2 linked regions of the Crateriforma conspicua genome follow. The protein of the gene in region 2 binds, or shares a complex with, the protein of the main gene of each other region. Links are inferred from orthologs where the notes say so. Each region holds a gene or a part of one and is shown on either strand. Other genes may lie near its edges.

Region 1 (5,484 bases), 2.1 Mb from region 2 along the record:
AATGGTTGCGGTGGAGGTGTTGTCGGGAGACCTGCAATCGGAGCCTCCGGTCGATGTCATCGTTTGTGTTTTGAATGCAACGCTGCTGCAACGCAGTCTGTTCTTGGTCAGCCAAGTTCTGGAACTGGGCCGACCGACGTTGGTGGTGTTGAACATGTCCGACACCGCCCAGTCCCGTGGGCTGCGGATCGATGCCCAACGTTTGGAGCGAAATTTGGGCTGTCCCGTCGTCAGTACCAGCGCCAGTAAGCGTGGCGGTATCGACGAACTGCGACAACGTCTGGCCGATCTGGTCATGTCTGTCGGCCAAAGCGATGCCGGCAGTGATTCAGCATCGCAGCGACGTGACGATTGGGCGTTGCCGGAGAGCTTCTATCAGATCTGTGATCAGTTCCGCAGCCACCTGATTCAGTCGGCGTGTGTTCCCGTTCAGTCGGGCAAGTCGACCGATGACTTGCCCGCGAACACGGCCGAGTTGCCGGATGATTATTTGCTGCAGCGAGCCCTGTTGGATCGTGGCGGCGCCGCGGAAAAGCGACTGGTCCGAAAACTGGGCGCGGCGATACTTCCCGTGCTGAATGAAACACGTGACCAGTTGCGTTCAGATTTCGACGATGTGGTCGATATGGAATGCAGCAGTCGCTACACCTGGGCCGGGCGAAAACTGGACGGCGTCCTTTCGCAAGGCAGCGGCAGCGGCGGCTTGACCGACACGCTGGACGGCATCCTGACGCACCGTGTCTTGGGCTTGGCCATTTTTGCCGGGCTGATGTTATTGGTGTTTCAGTCGATCTATTCGCTTGCCGGCTATCCGATGGATTGGATCGATGCCGCCACAGGATGGGCCAGCGACTTGGTCACCGACGCCATGCAGCCGGGAATCCTGCGCAGCCTGATCACCGACGGTGTGATCGCCGGTGTGGGCGGTGTCGTGATCTTCGTGCCCCAGATTGCGTTGCTGTTCTTCTTTTTGGCGGTTTTGGAAGACTGTGGCTACATGGCGCGTGCGGCGTTCTTGGTCGATCGCATCATGCGGTTGTTCGGGCTGAGCGGAAAATCATTCCTGCCACTGATGAGCTCCTTCGCTTGTGCGGTTCCCGGGGTGATGGCGACTCGAGTCATTGAGAATCGTCGTGACCGTTTCGCGACGATGATGATCGCGCCGCTGATGAGCTGTAGTGCACGTTTGCCGGTTTACCTGTTGTTGATCGGTGCGTTCATCCCATCGATCACGATCCTGGGTTTTCTGGGTTTGCCGGCACTGGTTTTGATGTCGATGTACGCGGTCGGCGTGTTGGTGGCGATTCCCGTTTCGTTGATTTTGAAGCACACGATGTTGCGCGGGGAAGCCGCGCCGTTTGTGTTGGAGTTGCCCGAATATCAATGGCCTGATCCGACGGTCGTGTTCGCCAAGGTGTGGGAAGCCAGTCGGGAATTCTTGGTCCGCGCCGGGACACTGATCTTGGCTGCATCGATCTTGATCTGGTTCGCCGCATATTGGCCGGGGGATCACACGCGGCAGTATGAGTTGCAGGCGGAATTGGCTCAGATCGATCAACAGCTTGATGCATCGGAGTCGTCACCCGCCGAACCGTTGCTGCAGCGTCGCGATGAGGTATCGGAAGAATTGAAGGTGATCTCGTCGGATCTATTGGAATCCAGCTTGCTGGGCCGCGTCGGTCATGCGATCGAGCCCGCCGTTCGGCCGTTGGGCTGGGATTGGAAAATCGGCGTCGGCGCGCTGGCCAGCTTCCCGGCCCGCGAAGTCATCATCAGCACACTGGGCACCATCTATTCACTTGGCGGGGATGTTGATGAAGAAGACGAAGGCCTGATCGGTGCGATCCGTGCCGCGACCTGGCCCGACGGATCACCCGTCTACACCATACCCACGGTGCTTTCGGTGATGGTGTTCTTTGCCTTGTGTGCACAGTGTGTCAGCACCCTGTTGGTCATCCGTCGTGAAACCAATTCGTGGCGATGGCCGGTGTTTAGCTTTACGTACATGACCGTCGTGGCATACATCGGAGCGATGTTGACCTATCAAGTCGGTTCTTTGTGGACGGCGGGATGATGGGCGATGCATCTTGGCCCCAAACGATCGCGGCGTTGGTGATCGTGATCACGGCTTTGGCGTTTGTGGTTCGACGCATGATGCGAAACCTCCGTGCCGCATCCAGCGGTTCAGGAATCCAGGGCTGTTACAACTGCGCGAAATCAAAACCGTCTTCGATAGGACCGAAGCAAGTCCCGTTGGTTTCACTGGGAACGCCGTCTCGTCGTGACGCACCGGAAAACGATGCGTCGGAACATTCCGCCCAGGGCGGCGATCCCAAGCAGGGCTAAGACCGGTTTTCCAGATGCGCCAACACCAACGCCAAGTCGGCGGGGGTGATGCCGCTGATTCGTTTGGCTTGGTCCAGACTGATCGGGCGAACGCGGTTCAGTTTTTCTTTGGCTTCGATTCGCAACGCGTCGATCGACAAATAGTCGAAGGAAGCAGGGATTTTCTTGTCCGCATGACGGCGTTGTTTTTCAACGTCCGCTTTTTGGCGGGTGATGTAGCCTTCGTATTTGATGTCGTACAGACATTGCTGGGCGGCTTCATCGTCGATCGCGGAAAGCTCCGGTGCAATGCCGCGCATCACATCCCAGTCGACCTCGCTGCGTCGCAGGTAGACATCACCGGGGGTCCCTTCGACGCGGATCTTTTTCAGCAAGTCCATCGCGTGTTCGATTTGTTTCTTCTTTTCATCAAACCGCTGTCGACGTGATGAATCGATCAAGCCAAGTTCGTCGGCGATGGGTGTCAGACGCCGATCCGCGTTGTCCTGACGCAACAACAGCCGAAATTCCGCGCGGCTGGTGAACATGCGATACGGTTCGTCGGTGCCGGCGGTGACCAGGTCGTCGACCAAAACACCGATGTAAGCTTGATCGCGGCTGGGGACCCACGTCGATCGGCCGGCGACCAACCGTGCGGCGTTTAGCCCTGCGATCAAACCTTGTCCGGCGGCTTCTTCATAACCTGTCGTACCGTTGATCTGGCCGGCAAAGAACAGCCCCGCGACGGTCTTGGTTTCCAGGTGTGGCCACAATTGTGTTGGTGGACAGAAGTCGTATTCCACCGCATAGCCGTACCGCATGATCTGGGCCTTTTCACAGCCCGCGATCAGCGGAAACATCTGGTCTTGGACGTCGCGTGGCAGGCTGGTCGAAATGCCGTTGACGTAGACTTCGTGCGTCTGTCGCCCCTCGGGTTCCAAAAACAATTGGTGTTCCGACTTGTCGGCGAAGCGGACGATTTTGTCTTCGATCGACGGACAATAACGCGGGCCTCGTGATTCGATTCGACCGCTATACATCGGTGCGCGGTCTAGGTTGTCGCGAATCAGTTGGTGGACGTTCTCGTTGGTGTACGTCAAGTGACAGGGCATTTGCTGGACGTCCAGCTTGCCTGTCATGAACGAAAAAGGTTTCGGGATCGCATCACCGGGTTGAACGTCCAGGGCGGCGAAGTCGATGGTTTTGGCATTCAAACGTGGAGGGGTCCCGGTTTTGAAGCGATCGATTTCAAAACCCAGTCGACCAAGCGCGCCGCTGATGCCTTGCGTGGTACCCTCCCCTGCCCTGCCCCCGGCGGTGGTCGACATCCCGGTGTGCATGATCGCTTGCAGGAACGTGCCGGTCGTCAGCACCACGGTCGGCGCCAGGTATTCCGCATCGCCGCGGACTTTGACGCCCACAACACGATGGCGGACGCCACGTTCGATGGCATCGGGATCGGTCTCTTCGACCGTGATCAGATCGTCTACGGTTTCCTGGCGTAGATCCAAGCCGGTTTGGGATTCGATGGCCAGTTTGATGTGTTGTTGATAGCCCCGTTTGTCGGCTTGGGCCCGCGGGCTGTGCATCGCGGGGCCTTTGCGGACGTTCAACAGTCGAAACTGGATGCCCGTCGCGTCGATGGCTTGGCCCATCAGCCCGCCCAGCGCGTCGACTTCGCGGACGATCTGTCCCTTGGCCACACCGCCGATCGCGGGATTGCACGACATCTGGCCGACCGTATCCAGGTTGGTCGTCAGCAAGGCGGTTCGCGCCCCCAAACGTGCCGCCGCCGCCGCGGCTTCGGTTCCCGCATGGCCGGCGCCGATGACAATGACGTCGTAGTGGTAGCGGACGTTGGACATGGGCAAACTTCAGTCGAAATCGTCAGAAACGTGGAAAAATTGGGTCGGGGGCGGCGTGGATTCCGGCTCGTGAACGAATTGGCTCAAGAGCTGCCTGGACGTCACCCGAATTTCGATACTGTGACCGCGCCTTTTCGTGAAGGCCTGAAACCTGTCGTCGCCAGAATCGAATCGAGACCGATGATGATGCCCGGCCGTCCAGAATGGCGCCACGATTCATGGATCGTAGCCGCAAGTGTGCGGTGGGTCAGCCGGCTGCGCCGCCCCCGGTCCCGTGCGTTTGGAATCCGCGATGGGTCACAGTCTTTCGCCAAATGTCGAATGTTCAAGTCCCAATGCAAGATTGACCCGCCCGTGGCAATGGTCTTATCGAATGCGAAACCTGCTGGAAAGATGCACGCCGATGTCGTGGTTGGTGACCTGAACGTCGGCCGGTGGTCGGTTGCGGCTCGAATGCTCGTCCGTTGTTTGGTAGCGGCGGTCGCATTGGCTGGCGGCGTCGCGGTCGCGCAAACGCCCGGATCAGACGACGCTGTATTGCCCGCAAGCACGGCGGCCACGGTGATGCCAGGCAGCGGCAGATCGCCGGATCCGGCCGGTGCGGTCGAAGCCGCGGTGGTGGGACAACGTAGTTTTTCGTTGCCTGTGCAGGTTCGCCAAGACCAGCCGGCGCCCGCGGAAGTTCAGTTGTACGTGGCGTCGGTGTCAGACGATGACACGCCGCAACCGTCGGCCCTGCAGTGGCAAATGCTTGGCCGGCAAGCGTTTCCGGCCGAAGCGTTCGACGTCACCAGCCCCAGCGACGGACGTTATTTCTTTGCCATTCGAACGTTGGATTCCGATGGCCGCCTGTCGCCACCGGGACAGTTGCGGCCGGACGTCCAGGTCCTGGTGGACACCACCGGCCCGGTCATTGAGCTCAGCGCGGAGGCGACCGAAGACGGCCAAGTTCGCGCTGATGTTCGCATCGATGACGCCTCGGCGATTCAGGGCGTCCTGATTCAATACCTCATTGACGGTGCGCCCGCATGGCAAAAAGTGGACCAGACGCTGGGACGCGGCACCAGCCAGTTTCAATTTCCCGTGTCGGGTGATTGGCGGGGAATGACGCTTCGCGTTTCAGCGATGGATTCGCTCGGGCACAAGACCCACGTCAGTGATGTCATTCGTCGACCGAGATTGGCCCAGCGGCCGGGTACCCGATTGGCCGAAAGCAGCCAGACGACTGATGCGCTGGTGGCATCGGACGTCTCCAGCCACTCCAATCCGCCGGTTCGTTCGGTCGGCGTGCCGA
Region 2 (5,494 bases):
GCAGCAAAGACGGCGTTTTTCAGCAGCCGATTCGGCAATCGCCCAGCGTTTGGTTGCCCTAAATCAACAGTGGACAGTCGTGCGCCAGGCGACGGATCGTTGACGATTCCGCCGCGTCCACACAGAATTTCAAGATTGCGGCGAGCTCGGGGGCATTTGATACGATTTTCGACGCATGTTTTCCAGCGGATCGGAGTGAATCGACGGTGCGAAATCAATCAATCAATTGGCGATGGTCGCTGATGTTCGCGTTTGCCATGGTTGGCATCGCGGCAACGACGTCCTTGGCACAGGAACAATCGTCCGGCGATCAGTCGTCGGCCGGATCGGTGCCGATCGAACAATCCATCCAATCGGATGACGCGGCCGGTGGTGGTCGGCTGACCCAGGATGCCGCCGAACTTTTCCCCCAACTGGCAACGCCCAATTTCGGCGACCAACTGTCGGCCGGTCCCGATGGCTTTTCCGACTGGCAATTGACCGGCGCGTCGGACGAGGCGGCGGAAGCTGACCACGCCGATGCGGGATCTCCCGCACCCAAGGAAGCCGAACCGTTTCGTGACGGCGACTATGTCGTCCAGTGGCAGGCGTGGATCGATGCCGAACCCGAATCCGATCAGGCGATCGCGGAACTGGTCTTTCGTGCCGTCCCCGACAAAGGATTTCACGTTTACGCGTCGTCGGTGACCGGCGAAGAATCGTCGACCGCGTTTGCATTAACCGACAAATCCGACTTGGCCGTCGGTGCCCCGAACACCAAGAACGAAGTCGTCAGCAAGGTCTTGTTCGAAGGCTTGCCGCCGATTCGTTTCCACGAAGGCACCGTGACGTGGCGATTGCCCGTCCGCATCAACGCCATCAGCAAAACCGGCACGGCCGAACTGAAGGGGCTGATCACCTATCAAGCGTGCACCGACACCAGTTGTCGACAACCCGTTGCACTGGAGTTCGTTGCGCCGATGAAGATCGACGTGGCGGCCAAGAGTGCGGCGGCCGCCGGCCCCATTCGTTTGACATCGACCGCATTCGGCCCGGCTGCCGATCAAGCTGCGTCGTTGAATTGGGTCGACAAAGCGATCGACAGCGAACCGGTCGACGCGGCCGCACCGGTGCCCAGCATTGACCAGCCGGAAGACGAGTATTCGTTCGCCACGATGCTGTTTTTTGCCTTCATCGGCGGCATCATCCTGAACGTGATGCCCTGCGTTTTGCCGGTCGTCGGTTTGAAAGTGATGAGCTTTGTCGAACAGGCCGGCGAGGACCGCAAACGTGTTTTCATGCTGAACATGGTGTATGCCCTGGGCATCCTGTCCGTGTTCGCTCTGCTGGCCGTGCTTGCGGTCGTCGCAGGTCTTTCCTGGGGTGAACAGTTCACGTTCTTTCCGTTGAAGCTGGGTTTGACGCTGGTCTTGTTCGCACTGGCACTTAGTTACCTGGGCGTCTGGGAAATCCCCGTGCCCGGGATGGCATCGGGCAAGGTTTCACAGGACTTGCAGCAACGCGAAGGCTACGCCGGCGCGTTTTCCAAGGGAATTTTTGCGACAATCCTGGCAACACCCTGCAGCGGCCCGCTGCTGGGAACCATTTTCGGATTGTCGATCTTTTTGTCCGGACCGGAAAAGTTCCTGGTCATGATGACCGTCGGCTTGGGAATGGCCGTGCCGTACCTATTGATCGGGTTGAATCCGAAGCTGGTCGCTTGGCTGCCCAAACCCGGCGGCTGGATGGAAACGTTCAAGGAATTCCTGGCGTTCTTGTTGCTGGGAACCGTCGCCTTCTTCTTTGCCGGCTTTGCCGACGATTTGAAGCTGCCCGTGTTCGTCAGCCTGATCGGCGTTTGGTTCGGATGCTGGATCGTCGGCCGAGTTCCCAATTGGGAAACCGTACAGAAGCGAGTGTTCGCTTGGGCCGGTGGTTTGGCTGCCGCCGCGGTGATCGGCATCGGATCGTTCGTGGCTTTGGCCCCGGTGGACGACGAAATGGGCTGGGTACCTTACAGCGAAGCCCGTTTGCAGGCGCTGCATGACGAAGGCCGCACGGTGATGCTGGATTTCACCGCCAGCTGGTGTGTGAACTGCAAGATCAACAGCAAGTTTGCCATCGACACCGAAAAGACGCGTGAATTGGTGGACGAGCTGGATGCCGTTCCGATGTTGGCCGACTGGAGTGACCGGAACGATCAAATCAAATCCAAGCTGGCGGAACTCCGCAGCAACTCGATTCCGCTATTGGTGGTCTTTCCGGGATCCGACCCCGCCGAACCGATCATCTTGCGTGACTTGGTCAGTCAGACGTCGGTTCTGGATGCGCTGCGAAAGGCGGGTCCCAGTGTGGATTCGCAAATCGCCAAGGGATCCGGCAACACGTCACGCCAGTTAGTCACGACCCGTTGAAACGCCGGCCGTTGAACTGGCGGCCCGCGATCGCCATGATTGCGATTCCGTATTTGTTCTTCGACGTGCCGGTTGGTGGGAGTCGGTGATGTTCAATACCGACGACACGATTGTGGCCATCGCATCGCCGTTATGTCCCGCCGCGCGAGGCATCGTGCGGCTTTCCGGTGATGATGTCATGGATGTCCTGGCGGGACTGATGGGTGGCCCCGTGGACTTGACCGCCGGCCGGCGTCAGCGAGGGCCGATTGATTGCGGCGACCCCATCGGTGAGATCCCAGCGGACGTGCTGATCTGGCCCGATGGTCGCAGCTATACCGGTCAACCATCAGCGGAAATCCACACGATTGGATCGTTACCGGTGCTGGAATCGATGGTCCAGCGGGCCATCCAGTTCAAGGCTCGGGCGGCGCGTCCGGGTGAATTCACGTTGCGGTCTTTTCTGGCCGGGCGTTTGGACCTGACTCAGGCCGAAGCCGTTTTGGGGGTGATCGACGCGGACCAAGACCGGTCACTTGATCAGGCGCTGCAGCAGTTGGCTGGGAATTTTTCGCGGCCACTTTCGCTGTTGCGTGATCAATTGCTGGACCTGTTGGCGGATGTCGAAGCCGGCTTGGACTTTGTCGACGAAGACATTGAATTCATCCAGCCGCATGAACTGCGTCGGCGATTGGATTTCATTGCAGCCACGCTGGAATCGACGTCGGCGACGCTGGAAAGTCGTGGCGAGTCGAATGAAACGCCGAAGATCGTTCTTTGCGGACAACCCAACGCCGGCAAAAGCTGTCTGATCAACGCGATCAGTGGTCACGAAGCGGCGTTGGTTGCCGACGTTCCCGGTACTACGCGTGACACTGTCAGCGTTCATGTATCCGTTGGCGGTCGGCAATTGGAATTGATCGATACCGCTGGCTTCGAGTCGGTCGCCGGCCGGACCGCCGACACGTCAGATTCCCGGGAATCCATTTCCGAAATCGCACAGCGGATGACCGATCAAGCCATTGGTAGGGCCGACGTGGTGCTGCACTGCGTTGACATCACCCGTCGGAGTCAAAGTGATGATCGGCCGATCGATTCCGCCGGTCGACAGGTGATCGACGTTTGGACCAAGTCCGATTTGCGATCGTCGGACGTTGCGGACAGCGATCGATCCACCGGCGTCTGTTTGACCAGCAGTGTGACCGGCCAGGGTATCGACGAATTGGTCGGTCGTATCTTTGCGGAACTGGATCGAACCGACCGGACCGATTCGGTGTCTGTGTCCGGTACCGCGGCGCGATGCCGCCAATCACTGGCCCAGGCCGCTGGGGCTATCCGAGCGGCGATCGGACTGTCGGAGATTGACGAGGGCCAGGAATTGATCGCCACGGAGATTCGTACCGCCGCCGACGCCTTGGGCGAAGTCACCGGGGTCGTGTACACCGACGACATTCTGGATCGTGTTTTCGGCCGATTCTGTATCGGAAAGTAACGACGGACCAGTGCCAGCCCACGACGACGCACCGTCGAACCGCGGGTTTTCTTTTGTCCAGCCCTCTCCCAGCGACGGCCATTTTCCACCAAGCTTGTGGATTCCCATCCAGGCAGATTTCCAGGCACACGTCACCCGTTCCCATGGTTGAGAACATTCCCCTGCTTCGCCACGAACACGGCGGACTGACCATCGAAGGTTATTCGCGCGCCGCGGTGCAAACGTGTTGGCGGGTCAACGAACTGAAGTTGCTGTTCGACGTCGGCGTCCAGCCCTGGGATTTCATGGGCACGTCGACCATGTTCATCAGCCACGCCCACCTGGATCACATCGCCGCGCTGCCCGCCTACGTGTCGCGGCGTCGCATGATGAAGATGGACCCGCCGATCATTTATCTGCCCGATTCGGCCGTCGATCCGGCTTGGAAGATGCTGCAGGATTTCCGCACGCTTGACCGTGGCGCGATGCCGTGCGAATTGGTCGGACTGTTGGGCGGCGATGAAACGGAGATCGGACGCGAGTATTTGGTCGAAGCGGTGGAGACGCGACACACGATCGATTCGCTTGGTTTTGTTGTTTACCAGCGTCGCCACAAACTGAAACCCGATTACACCGATCTGTCGGGCGAACAAATCCGCGACTTGCGAATGTCGGGCACCGAAGTCACCGCCGAAACGCGTGTGCCCGTCTTCGCATACACGGGCGACACCAATCCGAAAGGCCTGGACCAAAATCCACAGTTCTACGATGCCCGGATTTTGATCAGTGAAATGACGTTCGTCGCGCCCGAACACCGCAAGGAAAAGATTCACAAGCACGGGCACATGCACGTCGATGACTATCGCGACCGATCCGACAAATTCAAAAACGAATTGGTCATCGCCGGCCATTTGTCGACGCGCTACAACGAATCTCAAGTCAAACGTCTGGTTCGTCGGGCTTTACCCGATGGGCTGGGCGGACGATTGAAACTGTGGCTGTAAACGCGATGGCGGCCGATTGGCCGGACCGGACCGCAGCACCACGGGCGGCTTACATTCATGTGCCGTTTTGCCGACACCGGTGTGGCTATTGCAACTTCAGCGTGGTGGCCGGTCGCGACGACTTGATCGATCGATTCTTGACGGCGATCGATCATGAGATGCAAACGTGGGACCAGCCGACGTTGAACACACTGTTCGTGGGTGGTGGCACGCCGACACACCTGAACGCTTCGCAACTGGATCGGTTTTGTCAGTCGATTCGCCGCCACGTTCGCTTGGCCGACGATGCCGAGATCAGCTTTGAAGCCAACCCGGAAGACATCGACACCACCAAGGTCCGTCAGCTGTCTGACCACGGTGTGAACCGAATCAGCTTGGGCGTCCAGTCATTTGACGCCGACAAGATTCAGCGGCTGGAACGTGGACACACAGCGGCCGAAGCGATCGCCGCGATCGAAACGGCGGCGACCGTCATCGGCAACGTCTCCGTCGACTTGATCTTTGCCGCGCCGGGCGAAAGCGTGGCGACTTGGCAACGTGATTTGGACCAGGCGTTGAAATTGCCGATCCGACATTTGTCGGCTTACGCGTTGACGATCGAGAAGGGCACGCAATTTTTCGCTCGCCATCGCAAAGGTGAACTTCGT

Evidence for each region.
Region 1: the proteins of Mal65_RS14520 (region 2) and mnmG are in contact, whole or in part, in a solved structure (PDB 9HIP), measured with the Escherichia coli proteins. The link is inferred for Crateriforma conspicua from one-to-one orthologs.

Annotation. Positions count from the first base shown.
Region 1 is NZ_CP036319.1:6,028,120-6,033,603, reverse strand. What follows is about bases 1,767-4,711. They hold mnmG (tRNA uridine-5-carboxymethylaminomethyl(34) synthesis enzyme MnmG), read right to left. Parts: upstream 4,191-4,711; coding sequence 2,343-4,190; downstream 1,767-2,342. Other genes in these bases: Mal65_RS22095 (hypothetical protein), read left to right, coding at 4,584-4,711; Mal65_RS22105 (FeoB-associated Cys-rich membrane protein), read left to right, coding at 2,071-2,346; feoB (ferrous iron transport protein B), read left to right, coding at 1,767-2,074. In the rest of the region: more of feoB, read left to right, coding at 1-1,766; more of Mal65_RS22095, read left to right, coding at 4,712-5,484. UniProt on the Escherichia coli protein: NAD-binding protein involved in the addition of a carboxymethylaminomethyl (cmnm) group at the wobble position (U34) of certain tRNAs, forming tRNA-cmnm(5)s(2)U34.
Region 2 is NZ_CP036319.1:3,937,207-3,942,700, forward strand. What follows is about bases 1,718-4,672. They hold Mal65_RS14520 (tRNA modification GTPase), read left to right. Parts: upstream 1,718-2,481; coding sequence 2,482-3,864; downstream 3,865-4,672. Other genes in these bases: Mal65_RS14515 (protein-disulfide reductase DsbD family protein), read left to right, coding at 1,718-2,393; Mal65_RS14525 (MBL fold metallo-hydrolase), read left to right, coding at 4,008-4,672. Outside these bases: Mal65_RS14510 (phosphotransferase), read left to right, coding at 1-103; more of Mal65_RS14515, read left to right, coding at 207-1,717; more of Mal65_RS14525, read left to right, coding at 4,673-4,847; radical SAM family heme chaperone HemW, read left to right, coding at 4,838-5,494. UniProt on the Escherichia coli protein: Exhibits a very high intrinsic GTPase hydrolysis rate. Involved in the addition of a carboxymethylaminomethyl (cmnm) group at the wobble position (U34) of certain tRNAs, forming tRNA-cmnm(5)s(2)U34.